One region of the Pseudomonas sp. GW821-FHT01C01 genome, then DNA from elsewhere that is predicted to be linked to it. Evidence: predicted binding sites of a transcription regulator. Region 1 holds the regulator's gene; each other region holds the start of a gene.
What was found. Region 1 encodes sigma-54, which starts transcription at its own class of promoters, with help from an activator protein. Its sites were predicted from a motif close to ANTGGCATNNANNTTGCTNT; they were not measured.

Region 1 (6,129 bases):
CTTTAGCTGAGGTCGCGGTGGCGAACCTGGACGTTCTTCAGGGTTTTTTGCAGCGCCTGCCCCAAACGCTCGGTCAGGTAGACGGAGCGGTGATGTCCGCCAGTGCACCCAATGGCAATGGTGACGTAGGCGCGGTTGCTGGCGGCAAAACGAGGCAGCCACTTTAGCAGGTATGTGGAAATGTCCTGGAACATCTCCTCCACATCCGGCTGTGCCGCCAGGTAATCGGCAACCGGTTGATCGAGCCCGGACTGCTCGCGCAATTCCGGTTTCCAGTAAGGGTTGGGCAGGCAACGCACATCGAACACCAGGTCGGCGTCCACCGGCATGCCACGCTTGAACCCGAAGGACTCCACCAGGAACGCAGTGCCCGGCTCGGGCTGATTCAACAGGCGCAGTTTGATGGTATCGCGCAGTTGATACAGGTTCAGGCTGGTGGTGTTGATCTTGAGATCGGCGAGGTCGGCAATCGGCCCGAGCAGGACACTTTCAACGTTGATGGCTTCGGCCAGCGAGCGGTTGGCGTTGGTCAGGGGGTGACGTCGGCGGGTTTCCGAGAAGCGCTTGAGCAGGGTTTCTTCATCGGCGTCCAGGTACAGGACATCGCACTGGATGTGGCGGCTGCGGACTTCTTCGAGCAGGTCGGGAAAGCGTGACAGGTGGCTGGGCAGGTTGCGAGCGTCGATGGAAACGGCGACCAGCGGCTGCATTAGCTCGGTATGAATCAATGCTCGTTCGGCCAGTTCCGGCAGCAGACCGGCAGGCAGATTGTCGATGCAGTAGTAGCCGTTGTCCTCAAGAACGTTGAGGGCGGTACTTTTACCTGAGCCGGAACGGCCACTGACGATGATCAAGCGCATGATTACTGACCGTTTTGCTCATCCAGGACAACCTGATACAGGGCTTCGTTGCTTGCAGCATGACGCAGTTTTTCGCGGACATCCTTGCGGTCGAGCATGCTGGCGATCTGTCGCAGCAGTTCAAGGTGCGCATCGGTAGCTGCTTCCGGGACCAGCAGTACGAACAACAGGTCAACCGGCGCGCCGTCGATGGCGTCGAAATCGATAGGGGCGTCGAGGTGCATCAATGCACTGATGGGCGAAACACAGCCCTTGAGGCGGCAATGTGGAATAGCGATGCCGTTGCCAAAACCGGTGGAACCGAGTTTTTCACGGGCAATCAGCGCCTCGAAGACATCTTGCATCTCCAGAGCCGGCACTTCGCGGGCGATCAGATTGGCAATTTGTTCGAGGGCTTTCTTTTTACTGCCGCCCGGCACGTTCACGAGGGAACGGCCGGGGGTCAGGATACTTTCAAGTCGGATCATGGGTTGGGAGTGTTAACGACCGGTTGCGCCCTGAAGGAGGCTCTGGGTCTTTTCCTTATGCTTTTTGAGTTGTTTATCCAGCTTGTCGGTGAGTGCGTCGATCGCGGCGTACATATCGGTATGTTCCGCGTTTGCGACCACTTCATTTCCGGGAATATGCAGCGTGGCTTCGATTTTCTGCTTCAGTTTTTCGACGGTCATCGTGACCTGCACATTAGTGATCTTGTCGAAATGTCGCTCCAATCGTTCGAGTTTTTCGCCGATGTAGGTGCGAAGAGGTTCGGTCACTTCCAGTTGGTGTCCACTGATGTTGACTTGCATACAGCTTCTCCTTCGTTGCCAGTGCATAAAGCGGTAGATCAGATGATCTACCACTGGAACGCTGTGGCGTGGCCCTACATCAACCGCTTGCGTTCGCTCGAAGGCGCGATCCCGAGGGATTCGCGGTACTTGGCGACGGTGCGGCGGGCCACCTGAATGCCTTGTGCCTCCAGTAAACCAGCGATCTTGCTGTCACTCAACGGCTTTTTCTGATTTTCCGCGGCAACCAGTTTTTTGATGATCGCGCGGATCGCTGTGGACGAGCATTCGCCGCCTTCGGAGGTGCTTACATGACTGGAGAAAAAGTATTTGAGTTCATAAATGCCCCGGGGGGTGTGCATGAACTTCTGGGTGGTCACCCGTGAAATCGTCGACTCATGCATGCCGACCGCTTCGGCGATGTCATGCAGGACCAGCGGCTTCATGGCTTCGTCGCCATATTCGAGGAAGCCGCGCTGATGCTCGACGATCTGGGTGGCCACTTTCATCAGGGTTTCATTACGGCTTTGCAGGCTCTTGATGAACCAGCGGGCCTCCTGCAACTGATTGCGCATGAATGTGTTGTCGGCGCTGGTGTCGGCGCGGCGCACGAAACCGGCGTACTGGGCGTTGACCCGCAGCCGTGGCACCGACTCCTGATTCAGCTCCACCAGCCAGCGCTCGTTGTCCTTGCGCACGATAACGTCAGGAACGACGTACTCGGCTTCGGTGGACTCGATCTGCGAGCCAGGACGCGGGTTGAGGCTCTGGACCAGCTCGATGACCTGGCGCAGTTCATCTTCCTTGAGCTTCATGCGGCGCATCAACTGGCTGTAGTCGCGGCTGCCAAGCAGGTCGATGTAATCGGTGACCAGGCGCTTTGCCTCGGCCAGCCAAGGGGTCTTGGCGGGCAGCTGACGCAACTGCAGCAGCAGGCATTCGCCCAGGTTGCGGGCGCCGATGCCGGCGGGCTCGAATTGCTGGATGCGGTGCAGGACCGCTTCGATTTCGTCCAGTTCGATGTCCAGTTCCGGATCGAAGGCTTCGAGGATCTCCTCGAGGGTTTCATCCAGGTAGCCCTGATTGTTGATGCAGTCGATCAGGGTCACGGCGATCAGGCGATCGGTGTCGGACATCGGAGCCAGGTTCAGTTGCCACAGCAAGTGGCTTTGCAGGCTTTCGCCGGCCGAGGTGCGGGTGGTGAAGTCCCACTCGTCATCATCATTGCTGGGCAGGCTGCTGGCGCTGGTCTGGTAAACGTCTTCCCACGCGGTGTCGACGGGGAGTTCGTTGGGAATGCGCTCGTTCCAGTCGCCCTCATCGAGGTTGTCAACCGTCGGGGCGCTTTCCTGGTAGGAGGGTTCCTGGATGTCAGTGTTGGGCTTTTGTTCGGTGTTGTCGGCCAAGGGGTCGGAATTGTCGAAGTCGTCGCCTTCTTCCTGGCGTTCGAGCATCGGATTGGACTCCAGGGCCTCCTGGATTTCCTGTTGCAGGTCCAGGGTCGACAATTGGAGCAGGCGGATGGCCTGTTGCAGCTGCGGTGTCATCGTCAGCTGCTGGCCCATTCTCAAGACTAGCGATGGTTTCATGGCAGGGGCTTAACACCTTATTCGCCGGCGCGCATGCGCCATCCACTACAGGGCGCCGGAGCGCCAAACATAAGCAAATTATATGCCCGAAACTGAAGTGTTTGCCTAGAGCGCTGTAACAATAAAAACCTGTTGATTTTTATCGCTACAGCGGTCTGGCATTCGCCATGACTGCTTCAGCGCTTACAGGCGGAACTCATGGCCCAGGTACACTTCCTTGACCAGGTCGTTGGCCAGGATGGTTTCGGCGTCACCTTCGGCGATCAACTGGCCGTCGTTGACGATATAGGCCGTTTCGCAGATATCCAGGGTTTCACGAACGTTGTGGTCCGTGATCAGCACGCCAATGCCTTTGGCCTTGAGGTGGTAAATGATCTGTTTGATGTCGCCGACCGAAATCGGGTCCACGCCGGCGAAAGGTTCGTCGAGGAGGATGAATTTCGGGTTGGTGGCCAGGGCGCGGGCGATTTCCACGCGACGGCGCTCACCACCGGACAGGCTCATGCCGAGGTTGTCGCGGATGTGGCTGATGTGGAATTCCTGCAACAGGCTTTCCAGTTCCTTGCGACGACCGGCCTTGTCGAGTTCCTTGCGGGTCTCGAGGATGGCCATGATGTTGTCGGCCACCGACAGTTTGCGGAAGATCGATGCTTCTTGCGGCAAGTAGCCGATACCGGCGTTCGCGCGACCGTGCATCGGCTGGTGGCTGACGTCCAGGTCATCGATCAGGACGCGGCCCTGGTCGGCCTGTACCAGGCCGACGATCATGTAGAAGCAGGTAGTCTTGCCGGCGCCGTTGGGGCCAAGCAGGCCGACGATCTGACCGCTGTCGATGGACAGGCTGACATCACGCACGACCTGGCGGCTCTTGTAGCTCTTGGCCAGATGCTGAGCTTTCAGAGTTGCCATTACTGGGCCTTTTGCTCGTCGGTTTTCTTTTTCGGCTGGATCACCATATCGATGCGCGGGCGCGACTCGGTCACCTTGCTGCCGGTTGCGCGACCGGCGCTGGCGAGCTTCTTGACCGTGTCGTAGACGATTTTTTCGCCTTGGGTGACGTTGTTGTCCTTGTCGACAACTTTGGCCTTGTCGATCAGTACGACGCGGTTTTGCGCGGCGTGATACTGGATGGTCACGCCCCAGCCCTGAACAGGCTTGGTATCGCCAGCCGTTTGCAATTGCTCGAAGTACGCCAGGTTGCCCACCGAGGTCACCACGTCGATGTCGCCAGTCGGGGTGCGGGTGATGGTCACGGTGTTGCCGGTCACCTTCATCGAGCCTTGGGTGATGATCACGTCACCCTTATAGGTAGCAATACCTTGTTTGTCGTCCAGTTGGGCATCGTCGGCCTGAATGCGGATAGGCTGCTGTTGATCTTCCGGCAGAGCCCAGGCGCTCACGCTTCCCAGTGCTGCGCCCAGACTGAGCAAAATCGGGAGGGTTTTAACGAGCCTCATACTGTCCTCTTACGTTCGATAGCAGGTGTATCCTGCTTTCTTTCAAATACGCTTTCATTCCCTTGCCAGTCGATACACCGCCAGCGCCGTCGATTCTAACGTCTTGCTCGGTCTGCGCATATTGCTGCTGCGGGAACACGGTCATGCGGGTGCTGGTGATCAGAGTCTTGCGGTTTTTCTCGTCGAAGCGAGTGATACGCACGTCATCGATCAATTCGACCTGTGTGCCGTCAGGGTTGACCTCGCCGTGCAGGCTCTGGACGTGCCACGGGAATTCGGTGCCGCGGAACACGTTCAGGTCGGGGTTGGTCAGCAATGTCACCTCGGTCGCTTTCAGGTGCTCGACCTTGTCGGACACCAGATCATATTGCAGCTTGCCATCTGGCAGGTACTGCACGCTGTGGGCGTTGATGGCGTAATAGTCGATCGCGCTTTCGTCGACCGGCGTTGCCGGCTTGTCGAGGAAGCGTTCCGGGCTGATGTTCCAGTAGCCAACCGCGGCGAAAATCGCCGCGATGCAACTGAACATCAGAGTGTTGCGAAACTTTTTGCTCAGCATAGTGGGCTCACAGGTACGCCGCATTGGCCGCATCGAGGCGGTCCTGGGCGCGCAGGATCAATTCGCAGAATTCGCGAGCGGCACCTTCGCCGCCACGGGCGAGGGTGATGCCGTGAGCGTGTTCACGCACGAAACTGGCGGCATTGGCCACCGCCATGCCCAGGCCGACGCGGCGAATCACCGGAAGGTCCGGCAGGTCATCGCCGAGGTAGGCAACCTGTTCATAGCTCAGATTGAGTTGGGCCAGTAGCTCGTCGAGTACCACCAGTTTGTCTTCACGCCCCTGATACAGGTGCGGGATACCGAGATTCCTGGCTCGCCGTTCGACCACCGGGGTCTTGCGGCCACTGATGATGGCTGTCTGCACGCCAGCGGCCATCAACATCTTGATGCCCTGGCCGTCGAGTGTGTTGAACGTCTTGAATTCGCTGCCGTCTTCGAGGAAGTACAAGCGTCCGTCGGTCAGCACGCCATCGACATCGAACACCGCCAGTTTGATCTGTTTGCCGCGTTGCAGCAGGTCCGCACTCATTACATTACTCCTGCACGCAGCAAGTCGTGCATGTTCAATGCGCCAACCGGGCGGTCTTCGCTGTCGACCACGACCAGCGCGTTGATTTTGTGGTCTTCCATGATTTTCAGTGCTTCGGCGGCGAGCATCTCGGCGCGTGCGGTCTTGCCATGGGCCGTCATGACCTGGTCGATGATGGCGCTGTGGATGTCGATGCTGCGGTCCAGTGTGCGGCGCAAGTCACCGTCGGTGAAGATTCCGGCCAGTTTGCCGTCGGCTTCCAGAATGACGGTCATGCCCAGGCCCTTGCGGGTCATTTCCATCAGGGCATCCTTGAGCAGGGTGCCGCGCTGGACCTGCGGCAGTTCCTGGCCTGCGTGCATGAC
Region 2 (6,129 bases), on a different contig from region 1:
CAGCTTGTAGCGTCGCTCCATCTCGGCAACGCTCCAACGCAAGGCGTTGGCGGCGTCCTTCATGTCGGTGACCACCGGGCACAACAGGTGCGGAATGCCTTCGTAGATCGACAGTTCAAGCATTTTCGGGTCGATCATGATCAGCTTGGCGTCTTCCGGGCCGGACTTGAACAGAATCGACAGGATCATCGCGTTCACACCCACCGATTTACCGGAACCGGTGGTACCGGCCACCAGCAAGTGCGGCATTTTCGCCAGGTCGGTGATGACCGGCTTGCCGCCGATGTCGTGACCCAGGGCCAGGGTGACCGGGGATTTGAAGTTGTCGTACTCGGGGGTCGACAGCACCTCGGAGAAACGCACGATCTGCCGGTCTTCGTTGGGAATCTCGATACCGACCGTGGTCTTGCCCGGAATCACTTCCACCACCCGCACGCTGGTCACGGCCAGGGAACGGGCCAGGTCTTTGGCCAGGTTGGAGATGCGGCTGACCTTGACGCCGGCAGCCGGCTGGATTTCGTAACGGGTAATCACCGGGCCCGGGTGGATCGAATCCACTGCGACTTCAACGCCGAATTCCTTGAGCTTGATTTCCAGCAAGTGGCCAACCGCAGCCAGGGATTCAGGCGAGTAATTGAGCTGTTTCTTTTCCGCAGGATCGAGAATCGAGATCGGCGGCAAGGTGCCTTCCACGGCGCTGTCGACGAACAGCGGTGCCTGTTTCTCTTTTTCGACGCGTTTGCTCGGTGCGGCAGGCTTTGGCGGCGCGGGCGCAATCACTGGCGGCACCTGCTTCTCGCGTTCGGACATGTGCTTGCTCAGGGCTTGCTCACGCTCGATCAGGCGCTCCTTGACCTTGGCCTGCTCGCGCTTGTCGGTGACGGTCGGCGCGACCACTTCATCCATACGGTCGTCGACCTCACGCAACTGGGCAACCAGTTGTTTGCGCTCGGTACGGGCCGCCCACCAGCGATTGGCCGCGCCCTGGAACAGTTCGAACAGGTCGAGGGTGATCTTGCCGGTGATGTCCATCACCTTGAACCACGACAGGTCGGTAAACACGGTCAGACCGAACAGGAACAACGCGATAAACAGCAACGTGCTGCCCTGGATATTCAGGGCATTCCTGGCCAGGTCGCCGAGGCTTTCGCCCAGCGCACCGCCCGCACCGGCCGGCAGACCGGTCGCGGCATGAAAATGGATATGGGCCAGGGCGGCACCCGACAGCACCAGGAATACCAGGCCGATCAGGCGCCAGGAGAACAGCCAACCGCTCCACTGCCACGGTTCGTGACGCTGACGGAAGATCTGGTAAGCCTTGATCGCCAACAGTAACGGGAAGATGTAGGCGAAGTAACCCAGCACCATGAACAGGATATCGGCGCTGTAGGAGCCCGCGGGCCCGCCGAAGTTCTGCACATCGTCGATCTTGCTGTTATGACTCCAGCCCGGATCATCCTTGCCATAGGTCAACAAGGCCATCATCAGGAACAGGCACAAGGCACCGATGGCGATCAGCGCACCTTCCTTGAGTCGGTAGTGCAAGTGCTGGCGCCAGAGCGGAACGACGGCTGGTTTAGGTGCTGCGGTGGATTTCTTCAAAACGCTTCTTTTCCTGCGCCATGGGCGCGTCCATCTGGTGAATGTCTATAAAAACTGCCAAAAAAACTGCCCAATCCAGGCAGGTAAAAAGTTAACACGCGTAACCGGGACTACTTTTAACACTGCGCCTCGGTTTTTATAAACACGCCGCGCACTGAATATATGTAACACGCAAGGCATTGTACGGGTTTGTACGCACGACGCCATGCTTGAGACCCTTGGGTGTAGCATAGTCAACAGCACATGACATGCCGTTCAATTTGAGCATGCATTCTCTTTGGTGACAAAGGCTTATGAGGTGTTTTTATGAGCGAAGCGAAGCATTCACGCCTGATTATCCTGGGCTCCGGTCCCGCCGGTTACAGCGCAGCCGTTTATGCCGCCCGTGCCAACCTCAAACCCGTTGTCATTACCGGCATACAGGCAGGTGGCCAGCTCACCACCACCGTCGAAGTCGATAACTGGCCAGGCGACGTCGAAGGCCTGACCGGGCCCGTCCTGATGGACCGCATGCAAAAACACGCCGAGCGCTTTGCCACCGAGATCGTTTACGACCACATCCATACTGCCAAGTTGCAACAACGGCCGTTCGAGCTGATCGGCGACGGCGGAACCTACACCTGCGACGCACTGATCATTGCCACCGGCGCTTCCGCGCAATACCTGGGCCTGCCGTCGGAAGAAGCGTTTGCCGGCAAAGGGGTTTCGGCCTGCGCGACCTGTGACGGATTCTTTTATCGCAACCAGGTGGTCGCAGTGGTCGGCGGCGGTAACACGGCGGTCGAAGAAGCGTTGTATCTGTCGAACATCGCCAAAGAAGTGCACCTGGTCCATCGGCGCGACAAGCTACGCTCGGAGAAAATCCTCCAGGACAAACTCTTCGAAAAAGCCGCCAACGGCAACGTCCGCCTGCATTGGAACCAGAATCTGGACGAAGTGCTCGGCGATGCCAGCGGTGTGACCGGCGCCCGCCTGCGCGACAGCCACACAGGTGAAACCACGGAGCTCGCACTGGCCGGCGTATTTATCGCCATTGGCCACAAACCCAACACCGACCTGTTCACGGGCCAACTGGAAATGCGTGACGGGTACCTGCTGGTCAAGGGAGGCAGCGAAGGCGATGCCACCGCCACGGCGATTGCAGGCGTGTTTGCTGCCGGCGACGTGGCCGACCACGTTTATCGCCAGGCCGTTACGTCTGCCGGGGCTGGTTGCATGGCGGCACTTGACGCCGAAAAATACCTCGACGACATTCCTGTCGTTTGAAGGCAAACTTTATGGCGGGTCAACACCCGCCACTGCCCTCCCCTTCTGCAAGCCCGGACGCCATGCTGACTTGGTTACAACGCAACTCCCTGACCTTTCCACCACTGGAAAAAGCCATGCGCGACCCCAACGGGTTGCTGGCTGCCGGCGGTGACCTGTCCGCTGATCGACTGATCAACGCCTATCGCCACGGGTGTTTTCCATGGTTTTCCGAAGGCCAGCCGATCCTCTGGTGGTCTCCGGACCCGCGCACGGTTTTGTTTCCCGACGAATTGCACGTCTCGCGCAGCCTGAACAAACTGCTGCGCCAGCAACGCTATCAAGTGAGCTTTGACGAGGACTTCGCCGCCGTCATCCGCGCCTGCGCAGCTCCCCGGGATTACGCCGACGGCACCTGGATCACCGACGCGATGCAGGACGCCTACATAGAGCTGCACCGGCGTGGTCACGCCCACTCGGTGGAAGTGTGGGACGACGACGAACTTGTCGGCGGGCTGTATGGCCTGGCGATGGGCCGGTTGTTTTTCGGCGAGTCCATGTTCAGCCGCGCTGACAACGCCTCGAAATTCGGCTTTGCCACACTGGTTCGACATCTGAAAGACTCAGGTTTTGTGTTGATCGATTGCCAGATGCCCACCGATCACCTGCACAGCCTGGGAGCGCGGGCAATTCCTCGCCGCGACTTTGCCAATTACCTCGCGCAGTATCTGGACCAGCCCAGCAGCGCCAATTGGGTTTGCTGAGCGACATTTGCGCGCGTGGCTTACACTTATTCAAAAGCATTATCCCGAGGGTTGATCATGACCGAGTTGGCGCGTTTGAAGTTCTATGCCACTCAGCCGCACTCTTGCAGTTATCTGCCTGAGGAGCAGGCCACGACCCTGTTCCTCGACCCTAGCCAGCCCATGGATGTGCATGTCTATGCAGACCTGTCAGAGATGGGTTTCCGGCGCAGTGGCGATCATCTCTACCGGCCGCACTGCCAGAATTGCAATGCGTGTGTTCCAGCGCGCATTCCTGTAGTGCAATTCAGCCCCAACCGTCAGCAGAAACGCATCTTCAAGCGCAACGCCGACTTGCAGGTACGCCCCGCCAAGCCAAGCTTCAACGAAGAGTATTTCGATCTTTATCAGCGCTATATCGAACAACGCCATGCCGACGGCGACATGTACCCGCCCAGCCGCGATCAGTTTTCCACGTTCCTGGTGCGCGACCTGCCGTTTTCCCGGTTCTACGAATTCCGTCTCGACGGCCGCTTGCTGGCGATCGCCGTCACCGACCTTCTGCCGAACGGTCTGTCGGCGGTGTACACCTTCTATGAACCCGACGAAGAGCGTCGCAGCCTGGGACGCTACGCCATCCTCTGGCAGATCGCCGAGGCCCGGCGACTGGGGCTGGATGCGGTCTATCTGGGCTACTGGATCAAAAACTGCAAAAAAATGAGCTACAAGACCCAGTATCGTCCCATTGAACTGCTGGTTAACCAGCGCTGGGTCGTCCTGAACTAGAGCGAACCCTAAACCCCTTGGCTTGAACCCCACTTTTCGGGCACAATGCACGCCGCTTTTGCCTGGCGCAGTTGCACCGGGCCATTCACTGGACACCGAGGGCTTTACTGCATGTCGAAAGAAGACAGCTTCGAAATGGAAGGCACTGTCGTCGACACCCTGCCCAACACCATGTTTCGCGTGGAGTTGGAAAATGGGCACGTCGTAACCGCGCACATCTCCGGCAAGATGCGCAAGAACTACATCCGTATTCTTACCGGCGACAAAGTGCGCGTCGAGCTGACGCCCTATGACTTGAGCAAAGGGCGCATCACTTACCGCGCTCGCTAATCAAGTCAATACAAGACGCCCGGCCTATGCCGGGCGTTTTTGTTTGTGCACGATTTAGCTGCCATCACACCAAACCCTGTGGGAGCGGGCTTGCTCGCGAAAGCGGCGGGTCAATTTGCATCAATGTTGTATGTGCAGACGTCTTCGCGAGCAAGCCCGCTCCCACAGGGAATCTACGGCGACAACCCAATTTCTGGCAGGCAACAAAAAGGCGCCTTTCGGCGCCTTTTTGTTTTGCTTCTAAACGTCAGGCCATTTCGGCCGTAGTCTCGAACTCGAAGGACAGTTCGCCGTCTTTGATGTCGATGTGCACCACACCGCCATGTTCGGCCAGTTCGCCAAAGAGAATCTCCTCCGCCAGCGGACGCTTGATCTTGTCCTGGATCAGGCGAGCCATTGGGCGAGCACCCATCGCCGCGTCGTAGCCACCTTCGGCCAGCCAGCTGCGGGCCGCATCGGTGACTTCGAGCAACACACGCTTGTCTTCCAGCTGCGCCTGAAGCTCGGTAAGGAACTTGTCCACCACGCTCTTGATGACCTCATGACTGAGGCGACCAAACTGGATGATGGTGTCCAGACGGTTGCGGAATTCCGGCGTGAAGCTCTTCTTGATCACTTCCATCGCATCGGACGAGTGATCCTGATAGGTGAAACCGATCGAAGCGCGGGCTGCGGTCTCGGCACCGGCGTTGGTCGTCATGATGACGATCACGTTACGGAAATCCGCCTTGCGCCCGTTGTTATCGGTCAACGTACCGTGGTCCATGACCTGCAGCAGCAGGTTGAAGACTTCCGGATGCGCCTTCTCGATTTCATCGAGCAACAGCACGCAGTGTGGCTGCTTGGTGATGGCTTCGGTGAGCAGACCGCCCTGATCGAATCCGACATAACCCGGAGGTGCACCGATCAGACGCGATACGGTGTGGCGCTCCATGTACTCGGACATGTCGAAGCGAATCAGCTCGACACCCAACGCCTTGGCCAACTGACGCGCCGCCTCGGTTTTACCGACACCGGTAGGCCCTGCGAACAGGAACGAACCAACAGGCTTGTCAGGGGATTTGAGGCCGGCACGGGACAGCTTGATCGCGGTTGCCAGCGAGTCGATCGCGGCATCCTGACCGAACACGGTCAACTTCAGGTCACGCTCAAGGTTACGCAACAGCTCCTTGTCGGAACTGGTGACGTGTTTAGGCGGAATCCGTGCGATTTTCGCGACGATGTCCTCGACTTGAGGCACTTCGATGCGTTTAACGCGCATCTCGATCGGCTGCAGGCGCTGGTAGGCACCCGCCTCGTCAATCACATCGATCGCCTTGTCCGGCATGTGCCGGTCATTGATATAGCGCGAAGCCAGTTCGGCAGCGGCGCGCAAGGCTTCATCGCTGTATTCGATGTTGTGATGCTGCTCGAAGCGCCCTTT
Region 3 (6,129 bases), on a different contig from region 1:
AACAGCTTGCCACGCGCCTGCAGGGTTTCCAGGGAGTAGGTCAGTGCCTTGCCGGTTTCAACCGAAACCAGAACGCCGTTCTGACGGCCGGACATGTCGCCGGACTTCATCACGTCGTAACGGTCGAAGATCGAGGTCAGGATGCCAGCGCCGTTGGTCAGGGTCAGGAACTGGTTACGGAAACCGATCAGACCACGAGCAGGGATGTTGTATTCCAGACGTACACGGCCCTTGCCATCCGGCACCATGTTGGTCAGGTCGCCCTTACGCAGGCCCATCTCTTCCATCACCTTGCCCTGGGATTCTTCCGGCAGGTCGATGGTGACGTTTTCGAACGGTTCGTGCTTCACGCCGTCAACCAGACGGATGATCACTTCCGGACGGCCTACAGCCATTTCGAAGCCTTCGCGACGCATGGTTTCGATCAGTACCGAGAGGTGCAGTTCGCCACGGCCGGAAACCTTGAACTTGTCAGCCGAGTCGCCTTCTTCAACGCGCAGTGCAACGTTGTACAGCAGCTCTTTGTCCAGACGTTCCTTGATGTTACGGGAAGTCACGAACTTGCCTTCTTTACCGCAGAATGGCGAGTCGTTTACCTGGAAGGTCATGGAAACGGTTGGCTCGTCAACGGTCAACGGCTTCATCGCTTCGACCATGTCCGGGTGGCACAGGGTGTCGGAGATGAACAGCGAGTCCATACCGCTGATGCACACGATGTCGCCTGCTGCAGCTTCTTCAACGTCTACACGGTGCAGACCGTGGTGACCCATCAGCTTCAGGATACGACCGTTACGCTTCTTGCCGTCGGCGCCGATAGCCACAACCGGGGTGTTCGGCTTGACGCGACCACGAGCGATACGGCCAACACCGATAACACCCAGGAAGCTGTTGTAGTCCAGTGCGGAGATTTGCATCTGGAACGGACCTTCACGGTCAACAGCCGGCGCCGGTACGTTGTCGACGATCGACTGGTACAGCGGGGTCATGTCTTCAGCCATTTCGGTGTGGTCCAGACCGGCAATACCGTTCAGGGCCGAGGCGTAGACGACTTTGAAGTCCAGCTGTTCTTCGGTGGCACCCAGGTTGTCGAACAGGTCGAAGATCTGGTCCAGAACCCAGTCAGGACGCGCGCCCGGACGGTCAACCTTGTTGATGCACACGATTGGACGCAGGCCGGCTTCGAAAGCCTTCTTGGTCACGAAACGGGTTTGCGGCATAGGGCCGTCTTGAGCGTCAACCAGCAGCAGAACGGAGTCGACCATCGACATTACGCGTTCAACTTCGCCGCCGAAGTCGGCGTGGCCCGGGGTGTCCACGATGTTGATGTGGTAGCCGTTCCAGTTGATGGCGGTGTTTTTCGCCAGAATGGTAATACCGCGCTCTTTTTCCTGGTCGTTGGAGTCCATCACGCGCTCGTCATTGAGCTCGTTGCGCTCCAGGGTGCCGGATTGACGCAGGAGTTTGTCTACCAGGGTGGTTTTACCATGGTCAACGTGGGCAATGATGGCGATGTTACGTAGATTTTCGATCACTTGTGTATCTCGATCAGAGGATTCGGTGTGCTGACAAGTCTTGGCAGCGATTAACAGTAGCGTCCGTGAAAGCCGTTACAGCTTGACGGTGGCATCGGGGGGCCGGTGACGCAGGCCACAGGCAAACAGCCCCGGGCACTTAGCTCGGTCGATAAACGCGCACATTGGCATGCCCCTCACTGAGCAAATGGTGGGCATGCAGGCGACTCATCACGCCTTTGTCGCAATACAGCAGGTACTGGCGAGTAGGGTCCAGTTCCTTGAAACGAGCGTTCAGTGCATAAAACGGCATCGTTTGTACCTCGATGCCAGCAAGGTCCAGCGGGTCGTCTTCAGCGGCATCCGGGTGACGGATGTCGATGACGATCTGACCGGCCAGCGCTTCGCTGACTTCTTCAATCTGCAGGTCCTGGCCCAATTCGTCGATCACCCGATCGATCGGCACCAGCTTGGCGTTTTCGAGCGCACGCTCGAGCACCGCCATATCGAATTCTTTCTCTTCGTGCTCGACACGGTAGCGCTTGGCGGCCGTCTTCGGATTGACCGAAATGACGCCGCAGTACTCCGGCATGTGCCGGGCGAAATCGGCGGTGCCGATTTCGTTGGCCGTGTCGATGATGTCCTGCTTGTGACTGGCGATCAGCGGGCGCAAGACCAGTTTGTCGGTCACGCAATCAATCACCGACAGGTTCGGCAGCGTCTGGCTCGACACCTGGGAAATCGCCTCACCGGTGACCAGTGCCTCGATGTGCAGTCGATCGGCAATTTGGGACGAAGCGCGCAACATCATACGCTTCAATACTACGCCCATATGACTGTTATCGACTTTGCCGAGAATTTCGCCCAGCACTTCCTCGAACGGCACACTGACAAATAGCACGCGCTGGGAGCTGCCGTACTTCTTCCAGATGAAATGCGCGACTTCCATGACGCCCAGTTCATGGGCACGTCCGCCCAGGTTGAAGAAGCAGAAATGCGCCATCAGGCCGCGGCGCATGATCTGGTAAGCCGCCACGGTGGAGTCGAAGCCGCCGGACATCAGCACCAGCGTCTGCTCCAGTGCACCCAGCGGATAACCGCCGATGCCGTTGTGCTGGTTATGGATCACAAACAACCGTTGGTCGCGAATTTCGATACGGACTTCGATTTCCGGGTTTTTCAGGTCAATTCCGGCGGCGCCGCACTGGCGACGCAGCTGGCTGCCGACGTATTTTTCGACATCCATGGAGCTGAACGGGTGCTTGCCCGCACGCTTGCAGCGCACCGAAAAGATCTTGCCGGCCAGCGCATCGCCGTAGTGCAGCTTGCACTTTTCGAGCACGTCGTCGAAGTCGACGTACGGGTATTCATCAACCTGCAGGAAATGCGCGATGCCCGGCATGCAGCACAGGCGTTCGCCCATCTCTTTCAAGGCCTTGGGCTCGGTGATACGGGTTTCCAGCTCGAGGTTGTCCCACACGCCGTTCACCACCACGGCCGGGTCCAGATCGCGGAGCACGGCACGGATGTTCTTGGCCAATTGGCGGATGAAACGCATCCGTACCGGGCGGCTCTTGATGGTGATCTCGGGGAAGACTTTTACGATTAATTTCATGGAAACAGCGCGCGCAGGGCCTGCCGAAAAAGGGGGGCGCGGATTATAGCGGAAATTGCTCAAGGTTTAACCAGTTAATGTGCAGAAGGTTTTGCGCGCACCAAAACAGGTCATTTATTGGATTTAGCGCCACATTACAGGGCGAGATTTTCTGCTTTAAAGCGCAAAATGCCCTCACTAGCGTGTTTTTGGGGCAAAAAACCCATGCTGGGGCACTGGCATGCAATTTGCTCCCTTGTGAGGCAGGTTGCCTTGGCAGAGTATTCGCGCCGGCATCACCCACATTTAAGGGCATCCATTACTAGCCCGAAGCCACCCGGAGGACACTATGTCGAAGTCGGTTCAACTCATCAAAGATCATGACGTCAAGTGGATTGATCTGCGCTTCACGGACACCAAAGGCACTCAGCACCACGTGACCATGCCGGCTCGCGATGCGCTGGATGACGACTTCTTCGAAGTCGGCAAAATGTTCGACGGTTCCTCCATCGCTGGCTGGAAAGGCATCGAAGCCTCCGACATGATCCTGATGCCGGACGACTCCACCGCTGTTCTGGATCCGTTCACCGAAGAACCGACCCTGATCCTGGTCTGCGACATCATCGAACCTTCGAGCATGCAAGGCTACGACCGCGACCCACGTGCGATCGCCAAGCGCGCCGAAGAACACCTGAAGGCCACCGGTATCGGTGACACCGTATTCGCCGGTCCGGAGCCAGAGTTCTTCATCTTCGACCAGGTCAAGTTCAAGTCCGACATTTCCGGCTCCATGTTCAAGATCTACTCTGAACAAGGTTCGTGGATGTCCGACCAGGACATCGAAGGCGGCAACAAAGGCCACCGTCCAGGCGTCAAAGGTGGTTACTTCCCGGTTCCGCCGTTCGACCACGACCACGAAATCCGTACCTCCATGTGCAACGCACTGGAAGAAATGGGCCTGACCGTCGAAGTTCACCACCACGAAGTGGCGACTGCCGGCCAGAACGAAATCGGCGTCAAGTTCAACACTCTGGTGAAGAAAGCCGACGAAACCCAAACCCTGAAGTACGTCGTGCACAACGTTGCCGATGCCTACGGCCGCACCGCGACCTTCATGCCTAAGCCACTGTACGGCGACAACGGCTCGGGTATGCACGTACACATGTCCATCTGGAAAGATGGCAAGAACACCTTCGCTGGCGAAGGCTATGCCGGCCTGTCCGACACCGCCCTGTACTTCATCGGCGGCATCATCAAGCACGGTAAGGCCCTGAACGGCTTCACCAACCCGGCAACCAACTCCTACAAGCGTCTGGTTCCAGGCTTCGAAGCTCCAGTGATGCTGGCCTACTCGGCTCGCAACCGTTCCGCTTCGATCCGTATTCCTTACGTGTCGAGCCCGAAAGCCCGCCGTATCGAAGCACGCTTCCCGGATCCAGCTGCCAACCCGTACCTGTGCTTCGCAGCACTGTTGATGGCTGGCCTGGACGGCATCCAGAACAAGATCCACCCTGGCGACGCTGCCGACAAAAACCTGTACGACCTGCCGCCTGAAGAGGCGAAAGAGATCCCACAAGTTTGCGGCAGCCTGAAAGAAGCCCTGGAAGAGCTGGACAAAGGTCGTGCGTTCCTGACCAAAGGCGGCGTTTTCAGCGACGACTTCATCGACGCTTACATCGCCCTGAAAAGCGAAGAAGAAATCAAGGTACGTACCTTCGTACACCCACTGGAATACGAGCTGTACTACAGCTGCTGATCCGGTAGCGCTGCGGCACGCGGCGTGACAAAAAGAGGCCTCCTTCGGGAGGCCTTTTTATTGCCCACGATTCAACGGCTGACGCACATCCCTGTGGGAGCGGGCTTGCCCGCGAAGGCGTCGGTACATCCAATATCTCTTTCTCAGACAGACCGCTTTCGCGAGCAAGCCCGCTCCCACAATGAATTACTGCGTTCTAGAGAGATTGATAATTCATACCCAAATGTTTAGCGGCTTGGTTCAAACACACAGCCTGACCTATGCTGCAACCCAACACTTTCGTTTCCGGTCGATTCCATGGGTCGTGGTTTTCTCTTCATCCTGTTGCTGATCGTTCTACCCGCCACGGCGCAGATCTATAAGTACACAGACGCCAACGGCACCACCGCGTACAGCAACCAACCGCCTGACGGCATCAACGCCCAACCCGTCGACTTGCCACCCCTCAACAGCGTTGAACGCCAGCCTCCCGGCGAAGCCGCGCCTGCTGCTGAAACCGCGCGTAATGAACAACTCCGCAAGGCCTATGAAGTGCTTGAGCTGACGGGCCTGCCGACCACCGAAGCCCTGCGTGCCAACAACGGCACGTTCACCGTTAACGTACAGATCAAACCACGCCTGCAAAGCCCGCATCTGCTTCGGCTGCTGCTGGACGGTCAGCCCTACGGCCAGCCAGGCAATGTGCCGATCCTGCAACTGGTTAACATCGATCGCGGCGAACACAGCCTCGCCGTGCAGGTGATCGATGGCGAAAACGTTGTGCAGCAGAGCCCCACCGCGACCTTCACTGTGCAACGAGTACACACACCTTGAAGACCTGGCTGCTGATCGCCTGCTTCATCGCGCTTCCCGCGTCGGCAGAGGTCTTTACTTACGTTGACCCTCAAGGCAACCGTGTTTTCACCGACCAACCCAAACCCGGCAACGCCACGCATGTACCGCTGGTAAAGAGAAATCGAATAGCAGCCAACCCCACCAGCGCAGCGCCGTTGGTTGCCGAGAGCCGTCCCGAAGAACAAGCGCTGTTCCACTATGATGTGCTGCGCATTCTGGTCCCGGAACCCGACGCGACCATCCGCAGCAGCGCCGGTGAAATCATCGTCAGCGTCACCAGCGAACCAGGCCTGCAACGGGGTCATCGCTACCGATTGCTGCTCGACGGCCAGCCCACCGCCGAACCCGGCCTGAGCCCGGTGTTCCCGTTAAGTAACATTGATCGCGGCAGCCATACCCTGTCCGTGGAAATCCTCGACGAACAGGGGCGCATC

Region 2: a site for sigma-54 is predicted at 1,839-1,858, ahead of AC07XF_RS03580 (DNA translocase FtsK). Genes of this name have one in related genera too.
Region 3: a site for sigma-54 is predicted at 3,341-3,360, ahead of glnA (glutamate--ammonia ligase). Genes of this name have one in related genera too.

The regions. Positions count from the first base shown of each region.
Region 1 is NZ_JBWKXF010000028.1:60,182-66,310, forward strand. Features, by position in the region: gene rapZ (RNase adapter RapZ) at 3-860, opposite strand; gene ptsN (PTS IIA-like nitrogen regulatory protein PtsN) at 863-1,327, opposite strand; gene hpf (ribosome hibernation-promoting factor, HPF/YfiA family) at 1,340-1,648, opposite strand; gene AC07XF_RS17800 (RNA polymerase factor sigma-54) at 1,723-3,216, opposite strand; gene lptB (LPS export ABC transporter ATP-binding protein) at 3,400-4,125, opposite strand; gene lptA (lipopolysaccharide transport periplasmic protein LptA) at 4,125-4,673, opposite strand; gene lptC (LPS export ABC transporter periplasmic protein LptC) at 4,660-5,232, opposite strand; gene AC07XF_RS17820 (KdsC family phosphatase) at 5,240-5,764, opposite strand; gene AC07XF_RS17825 (KpsF/GutQ family sugar-phosphate isomerase) at 5,764-6,129, opposite strand, start outside.
Region 2 is NZ_JBWKXF010000003.1:212,144-218,272, reverse strand. Features, by position in the region: gene AC07XF_RS03580 (DNA translocase FtsK) at 1-1,602, opposite strand, end outside; gene trxB (thioredoxin-disulfide reductase) at 1,909-2,868, shown strand; gene aat (leucyl/phenylalanyl-tRNA--protein transferase) at 2,931-3,611, shown strand; gene AC07XF_RS03565 (arginyltransferase) at 3,669-4,376, shown strand; gene infA (translation initiation factor IF-1) at 4,488-4,706, shown strand; gene clpA (ATP-dependent Clp protease ATP-binding subunit ClpA) at 4,954-6,129, opposite strand, start outside.
Region 3 is NZ_JBWKXF010000005.1:139,129-145,257, reverse strand. Features, by position in the region: gene typA (translational GTPase TypA) at 1-1,532, opposite strand, end outside; gene thiI (tRNA uracil 4-sulfurtransferase ThiI) at 1,672-3,126, opposite strand; gene glnA (glutamate--ammonia ligase) at 3,455-4,861, shown strand; gene AC07XF_RS05510 (DUF4124 domain-containing protein) at 5,159-5,674, shown strand; gene AC07XF_RS05505 (DUF4124 domain-containing protein) at 5,671-6,129, shown strand, end outside.